DNA from 4 places in the Exiguobacterium sp. KKBO11 genome. Region 4 is predicted to be linked to each of the others. Evidence: predicted binding sites of a transcription regulator. Region 4 holds the regulator's gene; each other region holds the start of a gene.

Region 1 (8,082 bases), on a different contig from region 4:
AAAAGATGCGTCATTTTTTTGGTGTCAGCCCTTTTGTCTAAAATCTGAAGAGAGATGCCTCGCGCATCTCTCTTTTTATTTGCCTTTCTACAAAAAAAAACGAATCCACTCGAAAGTAGATTCGTTTTCCTCATCTTATTTTGAAGTTTGAAGGAAACGGAGCAAGTCACCGTAGATGACTTTATCCGAAAGTCCTAACTCCTTCTCGGATTGTTTCGTAGATTGTTTACACATCTCCGCTAACTCTCCATCTTTTACTTCTTCACCTGTCTGACGATCATAACATGTTTCCTGCGTATAAACCGTTTTGTCTGTTATGACGGAACCATCGCGGAACAGCGCATAATCCTTGTGCTGCTTCGAGAAGAGATCGGTACCGAACAATACTTCATTCTTGAAGTCTTGTCCTAACAGATGTAGCAATGTCGGTTTAATGTCGATTTGGCTCGCGACGTCTTCATGTTTCACACCTTTCGTTTGACCCGGTAAATGGATCACGAATGGTACACGTTGCAATTGCGCGACATCATACGGTGTCAACTCATCTTTGTTCATGAGTTCTGCCATCGCAGCATTGTGGTTCGTCGAGATACCATAGTGGTCGCCATAGACCATGAAGATCGTGTCATCCCACGTACCATCTTTTTTCAGACCCTCGATGAATTTACCGAGTGCCATATCTTGATACGCTAGTGCCTGAACATAATGGTTCAACGTCGTAGAACTTGTCTCAAGCGGTGGTACGAGTTCATCTTCTGGTTTTGGCATCTCAAATGGATAGTGGTTCGTCAATGTGATGAACTTCGAATAGAACGGACGTGGTAAATCTTTCAACATCGGCAATGACTGTTCAAAGAATTTATCATCGAGCAAGCCCCACTCCGTCAAATCTGCTGGATCACCTAGGTCATAATCCGTCTCTGAGAAGAAACGATCGACGCCAAAGCTATTGTAGACGATGTCTCGGTTCCAGAACGATTTGTTGTTTGCATGGAAAACAGCTGAATAATAGCCGTCTTCTTTCAACATTTCAGGAGTTGCCCGGAATTCGTTTTCTCCGTTCGTAAAGAATGCTGCACCGCGTCCAAGTGGATAGATCGAGTTTTCGAGAATGAACTCAGCATCTGCCGTTTTCCCTTGTCCTGTGTTGTGATAGAAGTTATCCCATGAATGCGATTCCTTGATCAACTTATTCAGGTTCGGTGTAATCTCTTGTCCGTTTGGTGCTTTTAATCCAACTGCAAAGGATTGTGCCGACTCAAAGGAAACGACGATGACGTTCTTTCCTTTGTACTTTCCGAACATAGCTGGGTTCGGTTCGGCATGTTTTGAATCAATGAAGCTTTGAACTTCCGACAGTTCAGAACTGTCTGCGAGTGCTTTTTGCGCAGATGTCTTCGACTGAATGAGTGCGTCATACATATGGAAGTTAAATGTTCCGATGTTTTTAACGAGCAGTTCTCGGTCAAAGGCACGTGTGAGCAATTCTGGACGTTCTGTCTCAGCGAGCGTCAAGTTTCCAAGGAAAACGACAACTGCTGCAACGAATGCGAGAATCGCGCGTCCACGTGACGCAACGTTTTTTGACATGTCCATTTTCCGTAAGAAGAACGGTAAGATGATCAAGTCACCGACGATCAATAAATCGGACCAATTCAAGAGTGACCCGAGCGATGCAGAAACGGTCTCTGCATTCGATGTTTGGAACAATACCGGCAACGTCAGATAGTCATTAAAGAAGCGGAAGAAAATGATGTCCGCATATAAAATGAGTGTCGCGACGAACAATGTACCGTAGATGAACCATTTTTGAACATTTCCCCGGAAGAAGAAGCTGAACCCGAACATGAAGAGCGCTGAACTAATTGGGTTAATTAGTAGAATGAATGCTTGCGCAGAGTTTGTTACGGGAACGTTGAAGAAAAGTGTATACGCTAAATACGTTTTTAACCAAATCAATAAGGTCGCAATCCAAAAGAGCTTGTGCTCTTTATAGGTGCTGCGAACGCCTTGACCCATCTTTAGGCGCATTCGCGACCAGATGTTTGCGTCTTGCTGCATAAAAACCTGCCTCCTAATTTACATGTGCTTTCTGCTTTCAGTTCACACAACTTACATCATAATTTACATATACCCATATCACGTGAAAATTTTACGCTTAGTTTTACAAAAATGCAACTGGAATCCGGAAGATACTTAACAATCACATAATTACTGTACGTTTGTAAACAAAAAAAAGATTCGCCGAAGCGAACCTTTTACTGAAATTGAATATTATTATTTTTTGAGAAACATCTGCTTCGCAAGCCATGCACAGCCGATGACTCCGGCATCGTTTCCAAGCTCGGCAATCTTGAACGTCGTCGATCCGAAAACCCGTGGTAAAGCGAAGCGTTCGAACTGTTGACGGAGTGGTGCAAGCAATGTCTCGCCCGCTTTTGAGACACCACCACCGATGACGATGATTTCCGGGTTGATACTGTTTGCTAAGTTGGAGATGGCAAGACCGAGATGGAACGTCACTTCTTCTACGACTTCCGTTGCAATCCGATCGCCTTTCTCATACGCTTCGAATACGTCTTTCGCCGTCACTGCCTTGATATCGTTGAGTAATGTTTCCTTCCCTTTTCGCTTCTCAAGACCAAGACGGGCAATCCCTGTTGCTGACGCGATCGTCTCAAGACATCCTTTGCGACCACATCCACATAGGACGCCACCTTCAGGCAACATCGTAATATGACCGATTTCTCCAGCCATTCCGACTGTACCATGCACGATTTGTCCGTTTGTGATCAGACCACCACCGACACCCGTACCGAGTGTGACCGCAAGGAGTTCGGTTGCTCCACTACCGGCACCTTTCCACATCTCACCGATTGCCGCTGCGTTCGCATCATTTTCAATAACAGCCGGTAAACCCGTCAAACGCTCGAATTCACCGATGAGTTCAAAGTTATTCCAACCGATATTGACCGCTTTCTCAACGACACCTGTATTGAAATCAATGAATCCCGGCGCACCGATGCCTGCTCCGACGAAATCTTCTGGTCGTTTATTGCTCTCTTGACACTTCTCAAAGAAGGATTTTGCGATATCTCCAGGAATTTGTACGCCATCATTCAAAACGACCGTCTCGATTTCCCACTTTTCTACAATGATCCCTTGCAAATCCAAAATTGCCATCTTGACTGTCGTTCCGCCGATATCAATGCCGAGTAACCATTTCATTGCTTCGTCTCCCCTATACTCATATAATGTCTGCTTCCTCATTTTACCGGACATAACCCGTTTGCGCAAAGGGTTGCACGATCTTAAATGTTATCGGATTGTGAACGCTTTAATTCATGTCGCAAGATTAGTTTTGCTGAATCGTACTGTCGTTGTTCCAAAACGCCTGCTTCTTGTAATTCATCGAGTTCAAGCATCATCATCGCGATATCGGACGCCCGATCCCCAAGATAGATGAATGTCCCGTATGTCTTGAGTAATTGCTGTACATCATACAGTGTCTTCATCGACCATCGGCTCCTTTACATAGGCATGCAGCAAATCATATGTCGCTTGTAACGACGTCTCATGTGTACGTTCGTACGAATGACTCGATTCGATTCCCGGACCGAACAATCCGTGCCGGACGTCGTGGCCCGCACTTACTGCTGCTGAGGCATCCGAGCTATAGAACGGATAGATATCAACCTTATATGGAATACTATTACGTTGTGCTAAGCGCGTTAACTGGTGGCGTAAAGCCAAGTCATACGGACCTGAACCATCTTTCGCACAGATCGAGACCGTGAATTCATCCGAATGCTGACCGTCTCCTAGTGCCCCCATGTCGACCGCGATGTATTCTGCGACCTCGTCCGTGAATCCAGCATTCCCACCGAATCCAACTTCTTCGTAATTTGAAATCAGAATCTGGACCGTGTGTGGTAGTTCGATTGTTTTCCATTCCTTGATCAATTCAAGTAACAAAGCAACGGATGCTTTATCATCGAGATGGCGCGACTTCACGAATCCTGTTTCCGTATAGAGGAATCGCGGATCAAACGTTACGATGTCTCCTACTTCAATCCCCGCAACGCGCGTCTCTTCTGCCGTCGTCGAACGGATATCGAGTCGTACTTCGATATTATCAGCGGAGCGTTCCGTTTTGTTCGTCTCGCGCGACGTATGAACACTCGAATGATGAAACACGATCGTACCTGAAACCGTTTGACCGTCCATCTTATGAATGAGACAGTTCTCACCTTCGATCGCTGTCCAAGCATATCCCCCTAGTTGTGATAAACGAAGTCGTCCTGTTGGTAGAATCTCTTTCACCATCGCTCCTAGTGTGTCGACGTGTGCCGTCAGTAACCGCGTACGCGTTGAAGCACCAGGTAGTGTCGCTAAAATCGCTCCTTTTTCAAGCTTTCGATACGTGATCCCTTCTGCGATCAATCGCTTTTCTACATATGTAATCGCTTCTTTTGTCGAACCTGTTGGACTCGGAATCGAGACAAGCTCTTCAATCGTACGTATGACTTCTTTCATATTCATTCGCTCCCTTTCAATCGGACTACGACGTGACATCCGCTTTGTTCTCATGATAACAAATATTCATTCTTTGCCGATACTGATATCCTACGGATACCATGCAAAAAAGCCGTAGCACTTTTTTTGCTACAGCTTCTAATCTACATCCTCTGAAGAACTTAGACGTACTTCTTCATCCAAATATCATCACGATATGTGCCGTCTTCTAATTTTACGGAATCTGGATCTTCGGCATATACTTCAAAACCGAGCGACTCATAAAGATTTTGTGCGGCTTCGTTCCCTGATAAAACGGCAAGAATGACTTGCTCGACGTCCGGTAACTTTTTCGCTTCCTCGATTAAGGCTTCCATTAAAGCGCGACCAGTACCCCCGCGATATTCAGGTGATACGTATACTCCAGAAATCATCGCTTTATGCGATTCACGTGACAATTCATATGGTTTGACCTGACCAAACCCAAACAATGTATCACCGTCGAACATACCAAGCCAAACCTCATCGGAGTCGGGTTCTCCCTCAAGTCCTTCTTGTACTTCGCGGAGCGGGGTTTGCTGTTCATCATCAAACGAATGACCGAATGCATCTGGATGATTTTTTAATCCCTCAAGGCGTAGATTCCAGTATTGTTCTGCATCCTCTTTAGTTAGTTTTCGAAAAGTATACATGACTGTCGGTTCTCTCCTTTTTGGGTATCATGACGTACAAAAAAAATGACGTAAAAATGCTTCTATCTCTTACTTAACCCTTTTCTAGTAAAATAAAACCTAGATTTTTTTCTTTTTACTACCGGACGAATAGATGTGATTTTTTATGTATTCGTTCTCTACATCAAAAAAACTCAAGTGTGGACAATATGAAGCAAGTCCGACACTTGAGTTTTTTGCTACTTTATTTCGTAATACCTTCATCATGATGCGTACGCTTATCCTTGCAAGACGGGTTCAAGCGTCTGACGTAATACATCAGCAGAATGATGGAATTTCTTCAACTCTTCTTCCGTCAATGAGACTTCAATGATTTCACGCACACCTTGACGATTGATGATGGCGGGAACTCCAATATGGATACCGGAAATTCCGTACTGCCCATCGACATGCGCACCGACCGTCAATAGACAGTTCTCATTTCCGAGGATGGCACGAACGATCCGAACGAGTCCAAGCCCAATCGCATAGTAGGTTGCCCCTTTGCGCTCGATGATATGATAAGCAGCATCTCGGACGTTGATGTAGATTTGATCAAGATCTGCTTGAGAATAACGATCGTCTTCAGCAAGTAGTTCATCAATCGTTTTTCCATAAATGCGGCTGTTACTCCAGGCTGCGAATTCCGTGTCACCATGTTCGCCAAGAATATAGGCATGGGCATTTCGGGAATCAATGTGAAAGTATTCTCCGAGCATTTGACGCAGACGCGCTGTATCCAGCACCGTCCCTGATCCAAATACGCGGGATTTCGGAAGACCAGAATATTTCCAGGCAAGATGTGCCATGATATCAACCGGATTGGAAGCCACGACGATGATCCCATCAAAACCGGAATCCATGATTTGACGAATCATTTCTTTCATGATCAACGCATTCTTTGCGACAAGATCGAGTCTTGTCTCACCTGGTTTTTGTGGAGCGCCTGCCGTGATGACGACGACTTCCGCTTCGCGGCAGTCTGCGTAGTCGCCAGCCCATATTCGCATCGGTGAAGAGCTAAATGGTGTTCCATGGTTTAAGTCCATTGCCTCGCCCTCTGCTTTGGCTTTGTTGACATCAATGATGACAAGTTCTTCACAAAGTCCAGCTGTTGACATCTGATAGGCAAAGCTTGAACCGACTGCACCAGCTCCAATGAGGGCTACTCGTGTCACTTTCGCATGTAATTCCATATCGTTATGTCCACCCTTCCATTCGTCCTAAGAGTTTGTTAACTATCTCACAAGTAAATTGTAACATCTTTCACATTCTTTGTATCATGTGAAATTAATCACATTTGTCCATTTTGTGTCATTGATATCCTAACATAAGGAATTACATACTCACATAATTTCCAGTTACCAAAATCGAACGATGATAAACCCGATTCCGCTTGCCAAACCACTCGTTAAGACATTGACAGCATCATTCCCTAAAAATCGAATGCCTGAAACGTAAGCTGTCGGTTGACCATGGTGCTCTCGCTTTTCCGTGTATTCCCCACAAACCGTACATCGGTAAACGCGTTGCCCTACCGCTCCAAATAGTGTATCCAGTAGGCTCCCGAGTACACCGATGCTTGTTACGAGTAAGACGTGTCTTAAAGAAAGAGAAAATATCCAATGCGCTGCTACAGCGATGAACGCAGCTCCTGCGATCGTACCGATCGTTCCAATCAGCGACATCGCTCCACTCGTTCCTGCTGGTACCCGTCGTAACGTTTTGAGAGACCACGGATCACGTCTTGAGAGCGGTCCGATTTCAGATGCCCACGTATCAGCATTCGATGCTGCGATGACGAATAGAAATAACAAGAGATACGCAAAATCCATCGTCATGGCATACGCTAAGGCAGCAACGAACGCTACCCCTCCATTCGCAAGGACTTGCCATCCGTCACGCGCGCCGTCTTTCTCAACGATGGAGTCGACCGATTGTTTTCTAGATCGTCCGACCTTCGATAACAGACTCGAGCTACCAAAGAAGAGTAAGAGTACTACTAATCCTTGCCAACCGAATCCGAATGAGACACCACTACCGACGAGCAGGGTCATGATAGCACCACTTGTCGTCAATAAACGAAAAGATCGTCCGGTCCAAGCAAGCAATAGACAAAACAAAATGGTCGCGCTCAACATCGGATGACCTCTAATTCAGTGACGATCAAGTCAACGGGGATATCAAAGGCTTCCACTTCGAAATCTGGAAGAAGTTGTTCAGAAAAGGCAATCGATACTTTACATCCTGTATATGGCACGAGTGCACGATCGTAATAGCCTCCTCCCCATCCTAAACGATAGCCGTCCCGACGATAGGCGCGACCTGGAACGAGGCAAAGCTCTGCTTGATCAAGTGAGGCGCGACGCGCTGAAGCGATCGGTTCAGCAATCCCCATCTGATTTGCTTGCAGTTGATCTTCTGGTCCATGTTCATAAAAGACCATCTCGTCTCCGACTACTTTTGGTATCAAGACCGTCTTGCCCTCTTGCCACGCTTGTTCAATCAGCATTCTTGTATCACATTCATTTCGAAAAGCTAACGTGATCGCGACACAGGTCGCTTGTTGCCATTCGGGTAGTAACAAGACATGTTCGTGAATCAATCGTTCCTTTTCCGCACGGTTCTCCATCACATCTAGTCGTTCTTTGATCAGACGGCGTACTTCTTGTTTGTTCATAGTTGTCTTCCTTTCCACAAAAAAAGCCATCACACGAAGTGACGGCTTCCATCTCAATTATTTCACTTCACGGTGAAGTGTGTGCTTACGGAGACGTGGGTTGTATTTCTTCAACTCAAGACGCTCTGGGTTGTTACGCTTGTTCTTTTTAGTGATATAAGTACGGTCACCAGTTTC
Region 2 (8,082 bases), on a different contig from region 4:
AGATCGCAGCTTCTTTCTGCAAATGAACCATCGCTTTCTCCATCATTTGTCTCGCTAACCCAACCGACCGGTGTGCACGATGAACGGCTACCCGTCCAATCGCTATTCCTTTTGTCGGATGATCGTATATCCGAAGACATCCGACGATTTGACCGCTCTCACTCCGTACGACCAGGTGCGTCGCTTGTTGATCTTGATCATCTAGCTCCGGATACGCGCACTCCTGCTCGACGACGAAGATATCCGTGCGTAATTTCAAAAGTGCATATAAGGTATCAGGTGTCATGTGATGAAAAGACTCGAATTCAAATTCGTACATAAAAAGCTCTCCTCTTTAGTTACGACAAAGTCGTGATAATTGTCCTGCGTAGATCGTGACGGGAATACCTCTAAAAATCGTATCTTTTTCCCAGTTCAGCCCGTTGGCACGAGCGACATTTTGCGAAGCACGATTATCGGGATGAATGATCGAGATGATTCGATCATGCCCTCGGTTGAACGCCTCCATCATTAGTTGTTTCGCTGCTTCACGACCATAACCGACTTTCCAGTGCTTCGGTTCAAGCCAATAACCGACTTCTAATTCTTCAATTCCATCCACTTCCTGCATCAATAATCCGGCGAAACCAATCGGTTCATTCGTTTCTTTTTTGAACAACAGTAAAAAACCAGTTTGTCGTTCATCCGAGTATCGCTCCAATTGCCGTTCGAACCACTCTCGTGCTTCATCTTCACTCAGGGCAGTACCTCCATTGATATAACGCATGACTTGCTCATTTTGGACAAGCGACTTATAAAAACTGAAATCCTCTTCTTCGAACGGTCGCATCCATAAACGTTCACTTTCCATCGTCATCGCCTCCTTCTATACTTCTCTTTTCCCGAGTTCTTTTCGCTTCATTCCTCTTCCTGACTCTGCTTTCCTTGTGACATTTTTCATTACTAATCGATGACATTCACTCCCTAGTGCTTGCAATTCCCGGCATAAGTCGGTATTTTGGGAACAGTATGTTGAACAACGACCGCACGATTAATGTTAAAATATATTTTGAGCGCATGAGCGCTGAGTAGGAATTCACGAAAAGGACTGAGACCATAATGACTGAACAAGTAATGACAGGACTGTATGAAGGGATTTCAAAAGAGTCCGTACTAATCAATGAACCTTTAAAATATCATACGTATACAAAAATGGGAGGAATCGCGGATTTATTCATCATTCCAACCTCTTATGAAGAAACGGCTTTTGTCGTCCGATATGCTTACGAACAAGGTATTCCCTTGACCTTGCTTGGAAACGGATCGAATCTTGTCGTTCGTGATGGTGGCATCCGTGGCATTGTCCTCTCCTTTGAGAAGTTAACCGACATCTCGGTCGAAGGACATGAACTCGTCGCTCAAAGTGGCGCAGCAATCATCGAAGCTTCTCGTGTAGCTTACGCGCATCAGCTCAGCGGTCTTGAATTCGCTTGTGGGATTCCAGGAACGATTGGTGGCGCATTGATCATGAATGCGGGAGCATACGGTGGTGAAGTCAAGGATTGCCTCCAGAGCGCTACTGTATTGACACGACAAGGAGAACTGTTGAACATTTCGCATGATGAACTCGAACTGGGATACCGGACAAGTTGCTTCTCGAAGAAAGAATACATCATCCTCGAAGGTCGATTTGCGTTAACAGAGGGTGACCCAGCATTGATCAAGGAAGTCATGGATGATTTGACGCATAAGCGAGAAACGAAACAACCACTCGAGTACCCTTCTTGTGGTAGCGTCTTTAAACGTCCAGAAGGCTATTTTGCAGGTAAGCTGATTCAAGATAGTAACTTACAGGGAACACGCATCGGTGGCGCTGAAGTGTCGAAGAAACACGCTGGCTTCATCGTCAACGTCGAGAATGCGTCAGCATCCGACTATATCGCGCTCATTCGTCATGTCCAAGAAACCGTTCAAGAAAAATTCGGTATCTTACTTGAGACAGAAGTGAAAATCATCGGTGAAGAAGCATAATCAATCATTTTACGAAAAAGGTGAGCTCCGTATTCGGACTCACCTTTTTGTTCGTTTAGATCGACCAGTTTCCGTCACGCATGACTGATTCACGCGTTCCGTCTGCAAGTTCTCCTTCAATCGATAGATCCGCTGATCCAATCATGAAGTCGACATGCGTCATCGAGTCGTTCGCGCCTTGTGCTTCTAGTTCTTCTGCTGAAAGGCTTGGACCATTTTCGAGACATGTCGAGTACGCACGACCAATCGCTAAGTGGCATGAAGCATTTTCATCGAACAATGTATTATAGAATAGAATACCCGAGTCAGAAATCGGCGAGCGGTGTGGTACGAGCGCAACTTCTCCGAGATAACGTGCACCTTCATCAAGTGAAATCAAGTCATCTAATGCTTCTTGACCCTGTTTTGCTTCCGCTTTAACGATTTTTCCGTTCTCGAACCAGAGTGTGAACTCATCAATCAAGTTCCCACTATAGCTAAGTGGTTTTGTGCTCGAGACGTGTCCGTTGACTCCTGTCTTTTTCGGCAATGTGAACACTTCTTCTGTCGGCAGATTCGCGATGAAATCAACACCATCTGCATTCGGACCACCGCCACCTAACCAAACATGACGTTCTGGTAATTCGATTGATAATTCTGTTCCTGGAGCTGTGTAGTGCAATGTTTTGTATTTCTTCTCTGTCAGGAATTTTGCTTTTGAACGCAGATTATGATCGTGATCCGCCCATGCAGCGACCGGATCTGCTTGATCGGCACGTGTTGCTTTCAAAATAGCTGACCAGAGCTCTTCAACGGCATTCTCTGAATCAGGGAATACTTTCTTCGCCCAGCTTTCAGAAGGTGCTGCTACGACACACCAGCTGACATTGTCACTCATGACGAACTTCCGCCAATTAGCAAGAGCGACACCGGCTGCTTTATTCGCACGTGCGATTCGGCTCGAGTCAACGCCATTCAATAAATCTGGATCTTCACTAACGACCGATAAGAACGCAGTCTTTTCTTCTGCCAGTTGGTCGTAACGTGCTTTTAACCAATCTGGGAACGTATCAAACGACTCTTCCGGTGCATCGAAATAACGGATTTTCGTCATCTCATCATCCGACCATTGTACATATACTTGCGTAGCTCCTACTTCGTAGGCGACACGCGTGATTTCACGAACGAGCGGCAAATTTTCGATTCCTGCACGAACCTCGAGTTGTTGTCCTGGTTGTAGATTAATTCCCGTACGCACGGCTAAAGACGCGTATTGTTGTAATTCTGCTTGTGTCGGCATTATGTAATCCCCTTTCTTGTATCTTTATTTTCACGAAATAGTTGCAATTTTGCAAGAAATAAGGCGAAACTAGAAAGAGAAGAGAAGGAGGCATCACCATGGAATTCACACCCGGCGATTTTAAATCGGCTTATACGTATTTTCACCGACAGGCACTCGACCTCGTTGGTGATGAAAAAGCACAGCAAGAATTGTTAGTTCGAGCAGAAATCGGACTTGCGCACTTGACGCAAGATATTGCGTCTACAGAAAGCTCGGACATCGAACGCGAGGCAGAACTCGTCCTTTATTTTCAATTAAAACAACTGCTTGAAATGCTTCGTGCTCTCTATCAGAAAAAATTCGAAATGCATGCGGAGCAGGAACAATTGTTATTGACGGCCGTTCTGTACTTCACGTCTCCTGTTGACGCCTTACCGGACGATAACGTCCTCGGGCTCTTCGATGATGCACAGATCGTCGAAACGATTTATGAAGAACTGGCTGCAGACGTCGATCGCTTTCAACATATGGAATAAAAATAGGCAGCTGTCGCAACAGCTGCCCTTTTTTATGCGTTTTGCTTCGAAGCGATATGAACAGGTGTCGTGGATTGACGTGATTCATCTACCTCTAGTTTTTCTTTATTCAACCACGTATAGATCATTCCCATGAAGACAGCTCCACCAATGATGTTTCCAGCTAGAGCGGGTAACAGGTTATGCATCGCTCCGGCAAATGTGATCGTATCCGGGTGTGGTACGACTAACGCAATGGAGAACAATGCCATATTGGCGATGACGTGATCAAATCCAGATGCGAAGAATACTGCAACAAGTACCATCATCATCATGATTTGCGCTAATTCATTCTTCATATTTTTCGGAATGAAAATCGCTAAACAGACCATCCAGTTACAGAAGATAGCTCGTGTGAAGATTTCCCACGTCGTATGGTGGATCTTCGTCTCTGAGACAGAAAATAACCAGTTGTTCATACCAAGCTCTTGGATGATTCCTGTTTGGGAAAAGAGTAGCGCAAACGCTAATCCGCCAAGTCCATTTCCGATTAGACAGATCAACCAGACCTTCATCGTATCCATCTTCGTCGTATAGCCACGCATCGTCGCCGTCGTGAAATACATCGTATTTCCTGTGAACAGCTCTGCCCCACCGTAAACGATCAGGACAAGCGCCACTCCGAAGGTCAGTCCACCGACAAGTGTCGCAACAGGTGACTCCGCCATATATAGACCGTTAATTGCTTTTAAGGTAAAAATAATTGCAAATCCAATGAAAATTCCCGCTAACATGGCACGAACTAAGTACTCGAGAGGACGCATTTGTAGCATGCGCGTCGACTTGATTGCTTTATTCCGTAATCCTTCTAATGCTTCTACCTCGTTCATCGTAGAAACCTCTCTTTCTTTTGTTCAACACTTCACAATGTTTGTTCATTTATTATCATACTTCCATCTTAAAAGATGTTCAAGTATTGAATAGACCTGTTTTATCGTTTTTATAAAAGAACGAGATGTAAACGATATCATTGTGTCGAGATTGTGAAAAATGCCTTTTCTTGCTTTATACAACTAATTAGTTTGGATCTGTAGTCGTGATGCGAAGCGTTCAAAGAAGGTGTTTCGTCTTGAGGCATCGAGCACATAACCATCAATGACGACACGATTAAAGCGTCTAGAAGAGGAAGTAGCTCGTTCGATATCGGTCGGAGTGTAGGCGTCGAATGTTTTCCGGTCCATCGTAAAATCTGCATCTGAATACGGATCCGTGTAGTGAATTTCGAGATTGGTCAAATCAGGAATCGTTGAAAATAAAACAAGCGTATGATGCATCAGAATTTTAGATAACCGAGCCTTTAAAAAATCCTGATTCACCTGTAGTGTCCCGGTATCGGTACCAATCCAAGCTTGTCGCTCTTTTCCTGTCACTTCATAGGCAAGACGTAACGATTCTCCTTCGACATCTACCTGTTTTAATTCTGATGAGAACGGAAGTTGTTCGGCTAATTGACGAACCGCTACCGTATTCATCATCGAGGCACCCACTTGTCTCGCTACAAGATCACCATCATGCCAAATGGATGATTGATTTTTTTCATTGGGTTGTTCGAAAAGACGAATCCCAACTAGTATTCCTAAGCAGATACAACCAAGAATCCATAACATTTTCTTCATTTTCATCACCTTCCTAAAAAAACATACCCTTTTTCATCTTTTTTCATAAGAAGGGTTGAAATTTTATGCATATGAGCGTACTCTTGCATGCAGATACTCACAGAAGGAGGAGCATGAGGTCACTCATCATATTGCCATGACTACAACACACCCACAGAAAAAGAGAGTTGAAAAAATCAGTTTCTTAATCATTGGTACGTTGCTGTATTCCCTTTACATCAGCCTACTACTATCTCCAAATGATATCGGATCAGGCGGTATCATGGGGATCACGCTCATTATTCAAGAGCTCTTCCACACGCCAATCGGATTAACGCAATTGCTCTTAAACATTCCCCTCTTCCTTTTAGGTTTCCGTTTCCTACGCAAACGATTCATGTTCTTATCTGGAATTATTGTCATTGCTTCTTCCTTTTTAATTGACTGGATCCCGACTCAAATCGTTCCGGAATCTCTAAACGATCCGCTCGTCGCTTCCATCTTTGCTGGTCTAGTCTCTGGTCTTGCAATGGCATTGATCTTCTTCGGTGGTGCTTCAACTGGAGGGCTTGATATTCTTGGAAAGTTTTTCTTTGCTCGTTTTCATAACTGGCCACTTCCTCGTATATTTCTGATGCAAGATCTTGTCATTTACATCCTTGTATGGTGGGTATTCGATCTTAAACACGTTATGTATGCTCTCATCATGAGCTTTGTTCGTGCGAAAGCCCTTCAGACGGTTTACAGTTTCTATTCTGCTTCTAAGCAATGTATCATCATTTGTGAGAAAGCAGATGAAATCAATGAAGTCATTACAAAAGAACTCGGTCGTGGTGTCACGATTCTCGATGCACGTGGAGGATACTCCAACCGAACGAAAAAAATGGTCTATGTCGTCGTTCAAAATAACGAAATCGTCCGTTTGCAAGAAATCGTCTCTTCTGTCGAGCCGAATGCATTCGTTACATTTTCGGAAATCCATACTGTTTTTGGCAATTACAAAGAACATTCGTATTCGTTTTAACACCAAGCGCAGCTTAGCTGTGCTTTTTTCATCTTCTTAAAACAGCTTCTCGTATTGCATCATCTTTCCTGCTTTTTTATTAGTATTATTCAGTTTTTCAGTCATTATCCCTATTCAAAAAATAGACAGGCTTCACTTTTTTTACGATAGTAGTTAAGCTTATGACATGTCTTTTATTTAAAGGAATGATTGCATGCACTCTCTTTGGCGTCAGCGTATTCTGCTGATTTTCTTGATCAGCTTATTCGCCTCTATCCCGATCATCTATGCTTTATCCGGTTATCGGACGATTGCAACGATGACCGAGCAAATGAAGGATCATGATATACCGTTAATCAATCAGGTAGATCAGTTGGTCGAACACAATCGAGATCGTGCCAATGCGGTTCGTGGTCTCTTATTGTATGAAGATAATCGTTATATCGAACAATATTACTTTTCAACGTCTAAAATCCATGATTTGCGCAATAGTCTGAACCAATCGTCGACTACTCCAGGGACGATTAAGGATCTCCTTCGCCGCAACAATGTCTGGGAGTCTGAAATTGAACGCGTGTTTGTCGTCTATGAACGTCAAAGTCCAACAGCCGCAAAACGTCTTGCTAGACAATCGACTCAGACGACTCAAACGATTCTCGAAGACTTATCCCGTGTGAAAGATGATTTGTATAAAACGCTTCAAGCCAAATTACAACAATCAGATACTTTAATCGCTACATATAAATGGATGTGTCTCGCTCTCTCCATCCTGTCCTTTTTATTGATTAGTGCCACGGTCTTTTTCTTCCACCACTTCGCTCCAAAAGGATCAGAACAATCGTCTTTAGAATAAACGAAAAGCGCAGCTAAAGCTGCGCTTTTCGTTTATTCTAAAGACTCATTCAGGCATTGCTTTTCCCTCTTGTACATGTTCCATCGCCATATGTACAAGCGATGACACATGATGGTCATCCAAGGAATAATAGACGACTTTACCGTCTTTTCGAAACTTGACGAGTCCTTGTTTCAACAAAGATCGAAGATGATGCGACGCTGTCGCGATCGAACAGTCGACAGAGGCCGAGACATCACAAACGCATAGTTCTTCTTCGATCGTCAGCGCATAAACGATTCGCAGTCGTGTCGCATCCGAAAGAATCTTAAATAGCTTTCCGATTTCAAGCGTCGGAATCGTATCAACGATATGTCCGATTTCAGACGCACGTTGTTCATCAATCGCAATCGTTTCACAACGGGGAATGTCCATGTCCGTCACCTCGTTTCTACTTATATTGCACCATGAGAAACGGGACATTGCAAGTTCAGCGCATTCGTCTGCGAATGAGCCAAAACACGAACCATCCTCCTACGTAATCTCCGATATCCCAGACAATTCGATTTTGATCGACAGCGCGTACGCCGATGTCAATGATTTTCGTGCTTTCTAATCGGTTCGTATAACGTTGACGAAGCCGAGTCGGAATCGGTAGACGAAGAAGTGCCCGGTAATAAATATCTAAATGAGTATGTCCCCAAATTTCCGTCGCAATCGAGCTCGTTTTAATATACAACGGACGTTTGTAGCGTCTTTCATACTTTTCTTTCAATAAAAGGGCCATCTCATAAGATATACGATTA
Region 3 (8,082 bases), on a different contig from region 4:
AGTCGTCACGTACACTCTGCTCTGGCTATTGCCACAAGATCGCTCGTTACAACTTTCAGCGATCATTAGTCTGATCGGTTCTTTCTTCATTTTCCTACTTAGTCAATCGAAGGCTTTCAAACAACCCTCTATTCCATATAAATGGTTATCCATCGCCTTTTTCTCGTATTTTCTAGGCGATCTCCTCAATATGATTGGTCGTCTTTTTCAATGGAACGCTGTTAACCTGAACGTCTTACTGGATCTGCCTTATACGGTTCATTTAACGATGATGGTCATCTTCTTATTTCGGCAGTTGGATTTGACTTTGTTTCAAAAGCAAAAATTATTGATTCTTGATTCTTTAACATTGTTCACTGTATCGATGATTGCTGGATACATCGCTATTTTCCGCTTTGTCCCCTCTTATACGCGAACGGTGCTCGAGCAAATCAGTTGGACCTTCTATGCCTTCTTGACGATTCTGTTGACGCTGTTCTTTTTCTTACTTTATGCTTCTGGACTAAAGCGAAACGTATCGAGATTAGGGTTCCTCTTCCTAGTACTCGGAACGTTCGTGCTCGGTATGACGAACTTTATTTTTTATACGTTGTTATTGAACGGTGAACCGCGAATAGCTGGTTTATTGCTTCCGCTATACCCACTCAGCGGACTCTTCATCCTTGCCTTCATGAATACTCGCGCTCTTCCCATCAGTCATGAACAACAAGCAACTCTTATTCGGGTCGAAACACTTACGCGTTCCTTGATGTCGTACATCTTATTATCTGTACTGATTCTCTATATTACATTCTTCCCTGTCTCCCAAACCTTCTTCTCACTTTCCGTCGGCATTACGTTTTTATTATTTTTAACACGACAGCTTTTTTCATATCAGGAAAATCTGCGGTTGTTACAGGAAACAACAGCACTGCAAACGAATCTAGAAGACATCGTCCATCAAAAGACAGCACTCTTACAGTTACGCGAAAAAGAACTAACGTCGCTTTTTCTATCTTATCCAGAAGTTGTTCTTGAAATCGATGCTACGTATCAGATTCGATCTGTCAATCCAGCTGCTGTCGAAGCTGGATGGAGCGATTTACCGCTCGGACCGAGCCAACGGCTACAACTCGATCGACTCATTCCATTACTTCAACAAGCGCAGCTGATTTATCCCTCTCACTTGCTACATGTACCGGCCACGGAGGAACATCCGGAAAGCTTTTTGAATACGACAATCATCGATATCCCGGATCAACAACGCTATTTCGTCATCTTGGCGGATATCACGGAAGATTATCAACAGGAAGTATGGCTAGAACGTATGGGGTACCATGATTCGCTCACGCATTTGCCAAACCGGCGTTACTTCGAGGAACAACTTTATCTGACTCTGCCGACGTTAGAATACGGCTCCTTACTATTCATTGATTTAGACGGTTTCAAACAAATCAATGACACTTATGGGCATGATGTTGGTGACCTCGTGTTACAAGAGACGGCGAGCCGCCTTCAATCGATGACGACGTCAACTGATCTCGTTGCACGTCTTGGCGGAGATGAGTTTTTGATTTTCATTCAAGCATCTACTTCGGAAACACGCCAGTTTGCCGAACACGTTCTCGAAGTTCTAAATCATCCGTTCTATATTCAGACACATACGCTTCAAGTCACACCATCAATCGGAATTTCCTTATATCCTGAAGATGGTAAAAGCTCTGAACAATTATTGATTCGAGCAGATGAAGCCATGTACCATATTAAGAAGACCGAAAAAAACAATTTTTTGTTCGCTACTCAAATTAAACGTTAGGAGGGAGTCCATGCTTAAATCGAACTATTTCATCCGTTGGTTTCCTGCCATGCTCTTGATCTCATTCGCCTTAATGATCCTTGCCACATGGACCCCTTCCATCTCTAATCGGATCGTTGAACAAGTACTACAGTATGCCTCTCTTGGATTAATTGCTTATTTTATTCTTACTGCTTATCGTAAGGAACAAGCATTAGTCGTACCAAGACGAAAATTCTGGCTGATTGCTTTAGGATCACTGGTTTTATCCTGTATCGGTTCCGTTCTTGAGACATTACATTTCTTCAATCCAGACTTTCCAGTTCCATCTATTTATAGCCTAATTTTATTTTCAATATCCCATTACGTATTCTTATACGCGATTTTTTACCGAATCATCACAAAACGGACACTCGGACAACACGTACTCGCTTTCGTCGACGCCGCGATCATCGTCGTTTTCATTGGACTTGTCGCGTTTCACGTCCTCAATGAATTGACGAATCCTGGACTGCAAACTGTTCCTTATGCCATCATCGTCATCACGAATACATCACTCGGTTTATTCGTTTTATTCTATTTCACGTTCATCCAAGAAACCCATTGGGTATCAAGGATGGCATTGTTCTTATTGTTTTTATCCATTTTTATTCGCGGTATCTACGAAGTCTCAAGTGTTTATTTTCCGGACTTCTCAGCGAATTATCTGCTGTTTTTCCCGATCTTGATCCGTTTGGCGCAAAGTGCAGCTATTCTATGGCATATTGATCATATCGAAGAAGGAACCACTCGAACGACGGTCATTCCCCGTTCCTGGCTCCCTCTACTGGCCGTTCCTTTATTTATTCATTACATGGTGGAACGAGAAGGCGGAAAGCTCGATATCTTCATCATTTTAGTTTTACTAATCATTCGACAAATCTTGATTGCTCGTCAGCATGGGTTGATCGTCGCACAATTACACGAACGGAATGAACAACTCGCTTCACGCATCGAGCACCGAAAACAACAAATCAAAGATAGTGAACAGCAAGTCATTCCACTCTTTCTCGGTCATCCTGACCCGATGATTCGACTCGATCAATCCGGAACGGCACTATACGCAAATTTAGCTGCCCAACGTCTGTTTCATTTACCCGACATGACGATTGAACATATTCCACGTACGATGCGTCACTTATTAGAAACACTTGAGACAGATATCGATGAGTATGAAGATGAACAACATAGACGATATGAGATCATTGATATTCCGATTCAAATTGCCACCACCTCGATGGGACGTTTCACGATTTTACATGACGTCACTGAACGAAAGCTCCGGCAAAAACGTATCGAATACCACGCCTACCATGACGCCTTGACAAGTATCGGAAACCGTCGTTCGTTAGAGCGAGATTTTTCGAACCATCTCCTCGAGATGAATTATCTTGCGGTAGTCGATTTAGACGGTTTTAAACAAGTCAATGATACGTATGGTCATGAAGCAGGTGATTACGTATTGATCGAGGTCGCGAAACGATTGAGCGAGCATACGAATTCTTTAGAACAGGTGTATCGACTTGGTGGAGATGAGTTCGCGATCCTCTTACACGCCGATGATGAACTGTCCTTACGTCGAAAATGCAAATCCTTCTTACACTTTTTAAGACGTCCTTACGTTTATAAAGGACAATCCTTATTCGTTTCTGCAAGCATCGGTGTGACCGCGTGTCATAAGGCTGATCTTGAAACATGCTTAAAGCAAGCCGACCTTGCCATGTATCGCGTGAAACATCGGGATAAAAACGATGTCGCCCTATATCGAGCAGATTCTTGAAAAAAAACCTAGAACACATTGATCATAATCGGTCATGTGTCCTAGGTTTTTTCGATTATTCTTCTGGTCTCGGCGCAATGTTGCCTTCTTCGATATCGAGGAGTAAGTCGATCAATTCCGCACAAAACTCAGGGTACTGGCGAAGCAACGCGTCTTCTCCTACTTCATCCACGAAGTCCGTCAACAAAGCGAGGACTTCTGGTACCAGTGCGCGCGCTACTTTCATATAGGCAATCGCAAAGCGCCATTTCCCAGAAATGTAGAGCAGTTTCCCAATCAACAAATCACCTGGTTCGACTTCAATCTCAGACAAATCCGTTTGATACGTCTGTTTTGACATTAAATCAACGACACCATCCGCCTCGACTTGAAACAACGAAGGCATCGGGTCCGCTAATCCACGCAAGGCACGGTAGAGGCTAGGCGATAACTCTTCTTTGACCTGCTCAAGAAAACGACCGTGCGGCGTTTTTCCTTGATCATCCGTCTCATAGAAGATTGCCCAATCTACGAATAAGTCCCGGAACAATTCAGCATCTTTTAAATACCAACGTCCCTCCGTCGCAATCTCTTCAATGAAAGCGACCCAATCCGTACTACGCGCTGTCGCTGCTTCTTGATACATCTTCTTCAAGGCTGCATTCATTTCCGCTTCAGAAACCGTCGTCGGAAACGGAATTACTTTTCGATCGTTCTTCATTTCGATCGCCCTTTCCGGTGAGGAGTAGCCGGTCGTTTAATCGTCTGAGGTGCTGTGAATTCACGTTTTGGAATGACTTCCCCACGGTAAATTTCCATCGCTTCCATCTCGACGCCCATTTGCTTCGCAAGTGTTTTTAAGTGTTTTAAGTCTTGATCCGTAACAAGAGCAAGTACCATTCCGTTCGCGTTTCCACGTCCCGTCCGACCTGAACGGTGTACGAAATCGTCAAGCGACTCCGGCAAATCATAATGGACGACATGCGTGACTGCTTCGATATCTAACCCACGTGCCGCAAGACCTGTCGTGACGAGTAAAGGAAACTCTCCCTTTTTATAAGAACGCAATGTCTCCATCCGCTCTCGTTTGCCTTTTTCAGCGTCTAAAATCCGGTATTTCAATGAGTATTTACTCAACTCGCCATTCAATGGTCCGAGGAAGGAACGGTTATTAATGAATGTCAGTACTTTTGATCCTTGCATGTTCGCCAGACGACGTAACAATTCCGGCTTCTGACGACGTGAAGTCTCCAAATAACCAAATGTCACTTGTGTGCTGACGGCACGCTCAACACGAATTGTCTCAGGATTATTCGCAAGCGTCCGTCCCCATTCTGCTGTCCGTTCCGGTAATGTAGCTGAGACGAATGCCAGTTGTCGATCGCGTAGTGCACTGTTTGCGATCCGCGTCGCCGAGTCACTCATACCACTCTCATAGATTTGATCCGCTTCGTCCAAGACGATCAATTTCACCTTATGCATCTTCAACTTCTTCGAATCAATCAACTCAACGAGACGCCCTGGCGTTCCGACGATGATTTGTGGTTTTTTCTTTAATCGTTCATATTGTCGTTTTAATTCAACACCACCAATGAATGCACCGGATTTGATACCACTTCCTTGGGCAAACAATTGAATGACTTGATGAATTTGCATGACGAGTTCCCGTGTTGGTGCCGTGATCACGACTTGCACGTGTGGTTCTTCTACTTCAATCTTTTCTAAAGCTGGAATGACATAGGCAAGCGTCTTCCCTGTTCCTGTCGGCGCTTCAGCCAGGACATCTTTTCCTTCGCGCAACAATGGAATCGCTTGTTCTTGAACAGGCATCAACTCGGTAAAGCGTGCGCGCTCCCATGCTTCCTGTAAAAATGGTTTTGTAAAGTTCATAACGATTTCTCCTACTCTCTTAATTCCATCATGCCGTTACGTATTCGACATGATCTCCTGATGCATCACGGTAACCCCGTAATGTCTGTGTATATTCATTTCCTGCATCGAGCAATCGAATGTGGAACCGGATCTCTCCTTCACCGGCTTCTTCTTCTAGAATCTCGAATCCTTGGATGACACGATCCTGTAATTCTGCAGCGAGTGCCGGGTACTCCGCAAGACTCGCATACGTCGATTTTACGTCAACCGGACGACGAACAAGCGCAATCCAATACGATTCATCATAGCCGATAAAGTCCTCATAATCAAAATCATCTTCAAACCGAATCCAGAATCCATCATTTTCGAATTCCGTGATCATTCCCGTTCGCGTTGAACCGTCCGATCCGATTTTCAGTGAGACCCAGTCTCCTGACTGATACTCTCCTTGTTGTGTTAATGATACATACTCCATTTGGCACACCTCCACGTTCTATATTCCCTTTTTCATTGTCAACGATACGTCTTAAAAATACAAGGCACCGTAGCGTGACATTCCTCACAGTTTCAACTGTTCTAGTAAATCTTTTTCAAATCAACTCATACAGTTTCTAAAAAACCTTGAATTAGCAATCTAAAACTGTTTTTTTTAAACTATTCTCATATGAATACAGAAATAAAGAAAGCCCATCATATCAACGTTTGTTCACTTGTTAAAACATTCACATGAACGTAAAGGGAATCACCCCTTCCTTTTGTTACACTATTCACATAAGGAACTGATGATTAGCTCAATATTAAAGGAGTGGTATCCATGTTATTAGAAAAAACGAGTGCCTGGACGAACTTTACGTCTGGTGAATGGGTAAAGACGATCGATGTCGCAGACTTCATCCGACTCAATCGCACGGAATATACAGGAGATGATCACTTTTTAGTCGGTCCGACGCAAGCAACGGAACGTCTCTGGCAACAAATTCTACAGCTGACGAATGAAGAGCGACAACGTGGTGGTGTGTATGCCGTCGATGCTAAAACACCATCAACGATCCTCTCGCATGATGCAGGGTATCTGAATCGCTCACTCGAAAAAATCGTCGGTTTACAGACAGACGAACCGTTTAAACGTTCGATTCATCCGAACGGTGGGATTCGGATGGTGAATGATGCCCTAGCTGCGTATGGCTTTGAAGCAGACGAGACCGTCACGAAAACCTTCAGCGAGTACCGGAAGACACATAACCAAGGGGTTTTCGATGCCTATACCCCTGAGATGCGCGCTGCACGTAAAGCCGGTATTATCACCGGATTACCTGATGCTTATGGTCGCGGACGGATCATCGGTGACTATCGTCGTGTTGCTTTGTACGGAACGGCACGCTTGATCGAAGAACGTAAGCAGGATTTAAAGGCACGTGGCGGGTTCTTATCTGAATCGATGATTCGCGACCGTGAAGAGATGAATGAACAGTTGCGCGCATTAACGGAATTGACCGAGCTTGGAGCTCGCTATGGTTTCGATCTCTCCCGCCCTGCAGAAACAGCACAAGAAGCATTCCAGTGGGTCTATCTTGCCTATCTTGCTGCCATCAAAGAGCAAAACGGGGCAGCCATGTCACTCGGTCGAGTCTCGACGTTCCTTGATATTTATGTCGAACGTGATCTTGCGGCTGGTCGCTTGACGGAAGAGACTGCACAAGAACTCGTCGATCATTTCGTCATGAAGCTTCGGATCGTTAAGTTCTTACGGACACCAGACTACAACGATCTGTTCTCAGGTGATCCGACGTGGGTAACGGAATCAATCGGTGGAATGAGTGAAGATGGGCGATCAAACGTCACGAAAAGTTCATTCCGCTTCTTACACACTCTCTCGACACTTGGTCCGGCACCGGAACCGAATCTAACCGTTCTCTGGTCTACTCAGCTTCCACGCGGATTCAAGGAATTCTGTGCGAAGATGTCGATCGTTTCAAGCTCGATTCAATATGAAAACGATGATTTGATGTTACCGGTTTATGGAGATGATTACGGCATCGCTTGTTGTGTCTCCGCGATGAAGATCGGGAAACAGATGCAGTTCTTCGGTGCGCGAGCAAACCTGGCAAAAGCATTACTTTATACGATCAATGGCGGAATGGACGAGAAGCTCAAAATCCAAGTTGCCCCAGCTACACCACTAATGCTCGACGAAGTACTCGATTACGAAACCGTCATGGCGGCTTATGATCGTCAACTCGATTGGCTCGCAGAACTGTACGTCAACACACTGAATGTCATCCACTACATGCATGATAAGTACAGCTACGAACGGATTGAAATGGCTTTACATGATCCAGAAATCTTACGGACGATGGCATGCGGTATCGCTGGTTTATCGGTCGTCGCTGACAGTCTATCCGCCATCCGTTACGCAACAGTTCGTCCAATCCGAGATGCGGATGGGATTGCAGTTGATTTTAAAATCGAAGGCGAGTTTCCGAAGTTCGGGAATAACGATGAACGGGTGGATCAGATGGCGGTCGATCTCGTCACACTGTTCATGGAGAAAATCCGTAAACATCCAACGTATCGCAATGCCCTTCCGACGCAGTCTGTCCTGACGATTACTTCAAACGTCGTCTATGGTAAAAAAACA
Region 4 (8,082 bases):
TACAACGGACGGATCAGGGGCAGAAGGATACGGCACGTAACATCTTGGCGAAACAAAGTTATGTCATCCATATCGTCAGCGAAGAGATCGTCGACGCAGTTAATGAGACAGCAGCGCCACTTGCTTACGGTGAAAGTGAGCTTGAGCGGACGGATTTGACGCTCGTCGATAGTGACGCGATCGAAGTACCCGGAATCGCGGAAGCGAAAATCCGCTTCGAGATGCGCTTGACGCAACACGTCGAGCTAGAAGGTGCCGATCTTCTGATTGGGGAAGTACTGCGTTATCACGTCGCGGATGAACTCGTCGATTCGTTCCGGATTGACGCAGCAGGCTTGAAGGCTGTCGCTCGTTTAGCAGGGAATGATTATGCGACGATCGGGAAGACGTTTACGATTGCCCGACCGACAAAATGATAGAAGCGTGAATGCTTGATTCATCGTACGATTCGTTTTGATTCAAACGAAAAGGAGTGGAGAGACCGGTCTAGCTACCGGAATCTCCACTCCTTTTTCTCATGTCGTTCATCTGATTCATCGATCGGACTTCAAGGTTGCGGATCGATTTCGTTTGAAGAGGCTTCAAGACCATGACGTTTACTGTACTGATAGCCATCGAGCAAATAAAAGACGATCGCGAGTGCCCAAATGCCGACACAGCTGATCAAGAAAGCGGTGAGCGGTGAGACACTACCGTAATACGATAGGATCAACGGGTCATTGAGTTCGACGAATAGCTGTGTCGTCAGGAGCGTACAGCATAATCCCGAGAGTAAACTGACGAAAAGACCGCTCCATGTCTGGATGACGAGACCGATCATACAAGAAATCAGGAGGAACAAAGGAAGCGCGGCATTAAAAGCATCCGGCCGGATGAAGGTCGACACGTAGTCCGCATACATCGGTACGAAATAAAGGATGCCGGATAGCAGTCCTTGAATCAAGTTAATGAAAAAGCTTTTCGTCCGCATCAGTGTTGGTTCTCCCATCGTTCCATCAATTCGAGTAGATCGACATCAATTTGGTCACGTTCTGCTGAAAGAGCTGTCGCTTTCGGAATATCGTTGAAGACTTCCGGTTCACAGAGCAATTGTTCAATTTCTGCCGAACGCTGTTCGAGCCGCTCGATGTCTTGTTCGAGCTGTTCGATTTGCTGACGGCGCTTGCGTTCTTCTTTCTGTGCTTCCTTGTCGATCGTCTTCGACGCCGTGACCTTTGCGGCTTTTGCTTCCTCGGCTTCAAGACGCGCAATCTCTTCTTGCTCCGCCTTCTTCTCCGTGTAGTATGAATAATCACCGAGGTATTCCGTCACGCCGGCTTCACTCATCTCGATGACGCGGGTCGCGATCCGGTCGATGAAGTAACGGTCGTGGGAGACGAATAGCAGCGTACCTTCGTAGTCGACGAGCGCGTTTTCAAGGACCATCTTCGAATCCAGATCCAAGTGGTTCGTCGGCTCATCGAGGACGAGGACGTTCGTCTTTCGGAGTTTCAGTTTCGCGAGCGCGAGACGTCCGCGTTCGCCACCGGATAACTCATGGACGATCTTGAAGACATCGTCACCGCTAAACAGGAATTGCCCGAGGACAGACCGGACTTCTTGTTCACGCATCAGTGGCCATTCGTTCCAAATCTCATCGATGACACGGTTCCGATCATTGAGTTCCGCCTGCTCTTGATCGTAATAGCCGATCGAGACGCCAGTTCCGAAACGGAAATCACCGAAGAGGGGGCGTAAGCGACCGACGAGGACTTTTAGAAGCGTCGACTTTCCGATTCCGTTCGGTCCGACGAGTGCCAGTGATTCACCGCGTTGCAAGCGGAAGGTGATGTCTTTTGAGACAGCTTCTTCGTAACCGATCGCCAGTTGATTGACTTGCAGAACGTCATTCCCGCTCTGTTTTTCAATCGGGAAGGACAGGACCGTGCTACGCTCATCTCCATCTGGACGATCGAGTCGGTCGACCTTTTCGAGCCGTTTCCGGACACTTTGGGCACGTTTTGTCGTCGTCGCCCGGGCGATGTTCCGTTGAATGAAGTCCTGCATCTTCGCGATTTCTTCTTGCTGCTGTTCAAACTGCTTCATTTCCTGATCGTATAAGGCCGCTTTTTGCTCCAAGTACTTCGTATAGTTCCCGGTGAACTTACGACAGACATTGCGTGACAGCTCATAGACGACATTGACGACTTGGTCGAGGAAGTACCGGTCGTGCGAGACGATCAGGACGGCACCACGATAACCACCGAGGTAACTTTCGAGCCACGCGAGCGTATCGATATCGAGGTGGTTGGTCGGCTCATCGAGAATGAGGAGCTCTGGTGCTTGCAGGAGCATCTTTGCTAAGGCAAGCCGTGTCCGTTGACCACCGGATAATGTCTGAATCCGGCGCGAGTAATCATCCGGATAAAAGCGCATGCCGTGCAGGACGGAGCGGATATTTGCTTCGAACTGATAACCACCGGCTTCTGAGAAGTCGTGTTGCGCTTGATCGTATGTCTTCAAGAGACGATCGTAAGCGACCGGGTCATTCAAGATATGCTCCATGCCCATTTCGATTTCCATCCGGCGCAGTGTCCGTTCTTGTTCTTGGAGATGTTCAAAGACGGTCAGCATCTCGTTCCAGATCGTCTCATTCGATTCGAGACCACTGTCTTGCGCGAGATAACCGATTTTGACATCCTTGCCTTTCATGATGTCGCCTGAGTCATGACTGAGTTCGCCAGCAATGATTTTGAGCAAGGTCGATTTACCGGCACCGTTTCGTCCGACGAGCGCAATGCGGTCGCGCTCTTGTACTTCCAATTTGATATTTTCTAAAATCGGCTCGACGCCGAATGATTTCGAGAGTTGGTTGACTTGTAAGAGTATCATTTCCATCCATCCTTCCACCCTTTAGTCTATCACGAACAAAAGCGCGAGGTCCTGCGGAATATATTATTTGTGACTCTATGTGAAGTGGTTTACAATCAAGGAGAGTAGAAAGCTTTTTGCAAAGATTTGGGTGCCACGATGGATGTGGCCGAAGGGGGAACTGCAGGATGAATGGACCAGACACAAAAATTCCACAAGCGACAGCAAAACGGTTGCCGCTATATTATCGCTTCATCCAAAGTTTATACAATTCAGGCAAGCTCCGCGTCTCTTCTGCTGAGTTAAGCGAGGCGGTGAAGGTTGATTCAGCAACGATTCGTCGCGATTTTTCCTACTTTGGGGCATTAGGGAAGAAGGGGTATGGATACAACGTTCAACATCTCTTAACGTTTTTCCGCAAAACCTTGAATCAAGATGAGGTGACGAATGTTGCCTTAATCGGGGTCGGTCATCTCGGAACAGCGTTTGCAAATTATAACTTTTTAAAGAATAATAGTACTCGGATAGTCGTTGCGTTTGATGCGGACGAAGAGAAGGTCGGAACAACGACGCATGACGTTCCAATCTATCATGTTTCGGACATGAAAGAACAAATCGAAGCGAATCAGGTCGATGTTGCCATCTTGACGGTTCCATCCCAGTTCGCGCAGTCAGTAGCGGATGAGTTAGTCGAGTATGGTGTGACAGGCATCCTGAACTTTACGCCAGCGCGGTTGAACGTGCCAGCGAGCGTCCGGGTCCATCACATTGATTTATCGATCGAGTTGCAGTCGTTAGTTTATTTCATGAAGCATTATTCGCAATCAGCTGAAGGAGTGAAATCATAATGGAAAACCTTATTCCGCTCACACTAGGTATCGGACCTGCGAGCATCGGATTGATCGCGGTCGTCGCGTTGATCATCTTTGGACCGAAGAAGTTACCAGAATTCGGACGTGCTGCTGGTCAGACATTGAAAGAGTTCAAGAATGCCACGAACGGCATCATGGACGACGATAAAAAGGACGAACCGAAAGAGAAGTGATTGAATCATGACGGTTGATCAAGAGCAAAGCATGACGTCGCACCTTGACGAACTGCGAAAGCGGATCGTCTGGTCGCTTATCATCGTCGTCGTCCTGTTCGCTGTCGCATTTCCGCTCGTCCGACCGCTCGTCCGCTTCTTGCAAGCAGACTTAAAAGAGCTCGGTATCGGTTTGAATGCCTTCAACGTCGCCGATCCTTTAATGTTGTATTTGAATCTTGCGTTCATTATTGCGCTGATTTTAGCGTCACCGTTCTGGATGTATCAACTCTGGGCATTCGTCCGACCAGGACTTTATGACAAGGAGCAAAAAGCGACATTGACGTATATTCCGGTCATCTTCTTTCTGTTTTTGGCTGGCGTAGCCTTCTCGTATTTCTGGTTGCTTCCCTTCTTGCTTGAAGTCTCAACGGATCTCGGGAAAGAGCTCGGAATCGAACAAGTCATCGGAGTGGAGAACTACTTCAGTTTCTTAATCCGGTTGACGATGCCGTTCGGTCTTCTTTTCCAATTGCCGGTCGTGACGATGTTCCTGACACGTCTGGGTCTCGTGACGCCATATTTCATGCGAAAGAATCGGAAATATGCGTACTTTGCGCTGTTCGTCGTTGCGGCATTGATCGCACCGCCGGACGTGACGTCACACTTGATGATCTCGGTGCCATTGTTCGTTCTCTATGAGATCAGCATCTTGATTTCTGCGCGGACGTACAAAAAGGTCCTGATCCTCGAGCAACAGGCAGAGCTTGAACGACAGGCGGATTTGATGCGTGAATTGAATAAATGAATCGTGAATTCCTTCCGACGATTTTTGGAAGGAATTCTTTTTTATGAAAGCGTTATTTTTATATTGATAAAGCAGTTAGTGATACGTATACTAAAGATAATTCATGGGGGCTTAGCTCAGCTGGGAGAGCGTTTGGCTGGCAGCCAAAAGGTCGTCGGTTCGATCCCGATAGTCTCCACCAATACCAAACATCTAACTCCTCGAGGCTTCGAGGAGTTTTTATTTTACTCCCAGTTTAATTCCTTAAAAATATAAAATGTCATGTAAAACAAATAAATTAAAAAAATAGGCAAATATAAATTGTTTATTTCCATTAAATTCATTAAACTAAATATACAGAATTTTCGTTTAACTGTTTTATTAGTAGTACTACTATGGTTTTACAGAAAAGGGGAAAACGAACGCATGAAGAAGAAGATTGCACTTATGGCAGCCGTCTTAATGACGTCTTCCAATCTAGTCAGTGCGCAAGGTGCACTGTCGTCGCAAGACAAAGCAACGGGTCAAAAACCGCAAGCGCTCTCTTTGAAGAAATCGGGGCAAGAGAAGAACTACAAACAATCGGATAAAGTCCGTGTCGTCATCGAGATGGAAGAGAAACCGGCGATTCAAATCGCCCAGGCTCAAAACAAGCGGTATAGCACATTGAGCAATGCCGAAAAAGAGTCGATCAAAGATCGCCTCGTCAACGTTCAAAAATCAGTCAAGTCAGCCATCGCTAAAAAGGCGATTCCCGTTACATATAAGGAAAGCTTCACGACCGTCATCAACGGATTCAGTGGTGAAGTCAAGTTCGGCGACATCGAAGACATCAAACAACTGAGCGGAGTCAAGAGCGTACATATCGCCCATGAATACGCGCGTCCGGAAGTTGCTAAAGGTGCCAAGCCAGACATGCTTTACAGCAAGGACATGGTCAATGCGAAGGAAACATGGCAGGACTATGGTTTTAAAGGGGAAGGAACAATCGTTGCCGTCATCGATACGGGAATCGATCCATCGCATAAGGACATGGTCTTGAGCCCAGAAACGAAGATTGATTTGACTTCTTCGAAAGTCGATAGTGCGAAAGAAACAAAAGGCTTAAAAGGAAAGTACTTCACGGAAAAAGTACCGTACGGCTATAACTATGCCGATCACGATAGCGAAATCCGTGATTTAGGTGCGGGCGCATCAATGCACGGGATGCACGTCGCGGGTACGGTCGGAGCAAACGGCGATGAAGCAAACGGTGGTATCAAAGGGGTCGCTCCGGAAACACAACTCCTCGCGATGAAAGTCTTCGGAAACGATCCAGGAATGCCATCGACATTCAGCGATATCTACATTAAAGCGATCGATGATGCGATTGCACTCGGAGCCGATGTCATCAACATGAGTCTCGGATCGACGGCATCGTTCGTCAATGCAGATGATCCAGAACAACGCGCAATCGTCAACGCGATGAACAACGGTATCTTGTGTGCGATTTCTGCTGGTAACTCGGCATTCGCAGGTCATGGTGCAGGTAATCCGTACACAGCGAACCCGGATATCGGTGTCGTCGGTGCACCAGGTTTAACGAGCCAAGCACTCCAAGTCGCATCACTCGAAAATACGAAATTGACACTCGAAGGCATGGCGCTGACGATTGACGGTCAGGATGCTGGTTATTTGGCATACCAAAAACAAGATTCACCGAATCCGATTGCTGTCTTCGATAAAGAGAAGAAGGATGTCGTCTATGTCGGTGACGGTCAAGCTTCGAACTACGAAGGTAAAGACGTCAAAGGGAAAGTCGTCTTCGTCGTGCGTAACGGTGGTTTCAACTACGGTATGATCCAAGCAGAAGCTGAGAAGCAAGGGGCAGCAGGTGTCATCGTCCGCGGTCGAGTCGATCATGGGGATTACGTCAGCATGGCGCTCAACAATCCGACGATTCCACTCGTCACACTCAGCATCGCAGACGGAAACGATCTTGAAGCAAAAGCAAAAGAGGGCAAGGCAATCGCTGTCACGTTCGATGGAAAAGCAGTCTCAGCCGATAACCCGGTCGCAGGACAAATGTCTGACTTCACGTCATGGGGTGTCACACCAAGCCTTGACTTCAAACCAGAAATCACGGCACCAGGTGGGAAAATCTACTCGACGCTCAACGATAACGAGTATGGCGTCATGAGTGGGACATCGATGGCGGCACCACACGTCGCTGGTGGAACGGCACTCGTCATGCAACGGATTGCGAAGGACTTTAAAGTCGACGGTGCGACACGCGTCAAACTCGCGAAGAACATCTTGATGAACACGTCGCGTCCACAACTCGATCAAGGAAAATACAATGCGCAGCTAAAAACAGGCAACTTCTACTCCCCACGTCGTGAGGGAGCTGGATTGATGGATCTTCGTGCTGCCATGAAGACGCCAGTCGTCGTCACAGAGACGAAGTCGGGTGAAGGTAAGGCATCCTTGAAGGAAGTTGGCGAGAAGTTCACGTTCACACTTGATTTGAAAAACTACAGCAGTGAAAAAGTGACGTATAAGTTAGCCGGAACGGTTCAATCGGATCTCGGCGCAGAAGGATCGAACTTCCTCGAAGCAAACGGCATCTTTAAAAAGGGAACGATCGGTACGGTGGACGCGAACAAGGGCACATATCCGATCTCATTCGCAGTTGGCTCGAAGAAAGCAAGCTCGGTCTCGATTAATCCGAAGAGTTCAACGAAAGTCAGTGTATCGGTCGATCTAAAGGATACAACGGACTGGGCAAACGAACTTCCGCTCGAACAAGTCTTTGAGAACGGCTACTTCGTCGAAGGATTCGTCCGTTTGATCGATACGAAGAGTAAGAATCCAGAATTGACGGTTCCTTACGTTGGCTTTAAAGGGAAATGGGATCAAGCTCCGATTCTAGACGCACCATTGTACGATGAAGACAACACGTTCTATGGTTTGACAGGTCTAGCGACAGAAGTGAAGGATAACTTCGAATTCCTCGGCGCAAACGCTGCTGGAGATGTCGTCGCGAACAAAGTCTCGTTCTCACCAAACAACGATGGTAGCGCAGATGAAGCATTCCCGATCATCTCGTTCCTCCGTAATGCGAAAAAAGTCGAGTACTCGATTCTTGACCGTAACAAAGCAACGCTTCAGAAGCTCGATACGCAAACGGACGTCGTCAAGAACTACTACGATAGCGGTTCAGAGGACGGATACACACCAGTCACAAGCGCTGCTTGGGACGGAACGATCAACGGGAAACCGGTCAAGGATGGTCTTTACTACTACAAAGTCAAATCCGTGATCGATTATCCGAATGCAAAATGGCAGTCGAATCTCTTCCCAGTCTATATCGATACGAAAAAACCAGCTGCAACTGTGAAGTGGGATGCGTCGAAATCAACGCTCTCGTGGACAGCAGGTG

Evidence for each region. The regulator Rex, encoded in region 4, represses fermentation and respiration genes when NADH is low (regulators of the CRP and FNR family bind a similar motif). The targets are predictions, from matches to a motif close to TTGTGAAATATTTCACAA.
Region 1: the regulator Rex is predicted to act here: its motif matches at 6,508-6,525, upstream of AYO36_RS09905 (L-lactate dehydrogenase).
Region 2: the regulator Rex is predicted to act here: its motif matches at 4,697-4,714, upstream of AYO36_RS14645 (formate/nitrite transporter family protein).
Region 3: the regulator Rex is predicted to act here: its motif matches at 6,155-6,172, upstream of pflB (formate C-acetyltransferase).

What each region holds. Positions count from the first base shown of each region.
Region 1 covers NZ_LUCU01000022.1:551,284-559,365, forward strand. The annotation lists gene AYO36_RS09880 (LTA synthase family protein) at 136-2,061, opposite strand; gene AYO36_RS09885 (ROK family glucokinase) at 2,278-3,228, opposite strand; gene AYO36_RS09890 (YqgQ family protein) at 3,312-3,515, opposite strand; gene AYO36_RS09895 (M42 family metallopeptidase) at 3,499-4,536, opposite strand; gene AYO36_RS09900 (GNAT family N-acetyltransferase) at 4,698-5,207, opposite strand; gene AYO36_RS09905 (L-lactate dehydrogenase) at 5,465-6,421, opposite strand; gene AYO36_RS09910 (DUF92 domain-containing protein) at 6,587-7,366, opposite strand; gene AYO36_RS09915 (5-formyltetrahydrofolate cyclo-ligase) at 7,360-7,905, opposite strand; gene rpmG (50S ribosomal protein L33) at 7,963-8,082, opposite strand, start outside.
Region 2 covers NZ_LUCU01000055.1:110,076-118,157, forward strand. The annotation lists gene AYO36_RS14620 (GNAT family N-acetyltransferase) at 1-319, opposite strand, end outside; gene AYO36_RS14625 (GNAT family N-acetyltransferase) at 335-850, opposite strand; gene murB (UDP-N-acetylmuramate dehydrogenase) at 1,099-2,010, shown strand; gene AYO36_RS14635 (aminopeptidase) at 2,066-3,289, opposite strand; gene AYO36_RS14640 (YkvA family protein) at 3,388-3,807, shown strand; gene AYO36_RS14645 (formate/nitrite transporter family protein) at 3,840-4,676, opposite strand; gene AYO36_RS14650 (hypothetical protein) at 4,860-5,462, opposite strand; gene AYO36_RS14655 (YitT family protein) at 5,599-6,465, shown strand; gene AYO36_RS14660 (CHASE3 domain-containing protein) at 6,659-7,297, shown strand; gene AYO36_RS14665 (ArsR/SmtB family transcription factor) at 7,343-7,711, opposite strand; gene AYO36_RS14670 (hypothetical protein) at 7,767-8,051, opposite strand.
Region 3 covers NZ_LUCU01000055.1:49,287-57,368, forward strand. The annotation lists gene AYO36_RS14335 (GGDEF domain-containing protein) at 1-1,795, shown strand, start outside; gene AYO36_RS14340 (GGDEF domain-containing protein) at 1,806-3,593, shown strand; gene AYO36_RS14345 (hypothetical protein) at 3,649-4,293, opposite strand; gene AYO36_RS14350 (DEAD/DEAH box helicase) at 4,290-5,462, opposite strand; gene AYO36_RS14355 (hypothetical protein) at 5,491-5,919, opposite strand; gene pflB (formate C-acetyltransferase) at 6,259-8,082, shown strand, end outside.
Region 4 covers NZ_LUCU01000011.1:6,953-15,034, forward strand. The annotation lists gene AYO36_RS00325 (flavin reductase family protein) at 1-416, shown strand, start outside; gene AYO36_RS00330 (hypothetical protein) at 548-970, opposite strand; gene AYO36_RS00335 (ATP-binding cassette domain-containing protein) at 970-2,871, opposite strand; gene AYO36_RS00340 (redox-sensing transcriptional repressor Rex) at 3,039-3,698, shown strand; gene AYO36_RS00345 (twin-arginine translocase TatA/TatE family subunit) at 3,698-3,895, shown strand; gene tatC (twin-arginine translocase subunit TatC) at 3,903-4,682, shown strand; tRNA gene AYO36_RS00355 (tRNA-Ala) at 4,788-4,863, shown strand; gene AYO36_RS00360 (S8 family serine peptidase) at 5,088-8,082, shown strand, end outside.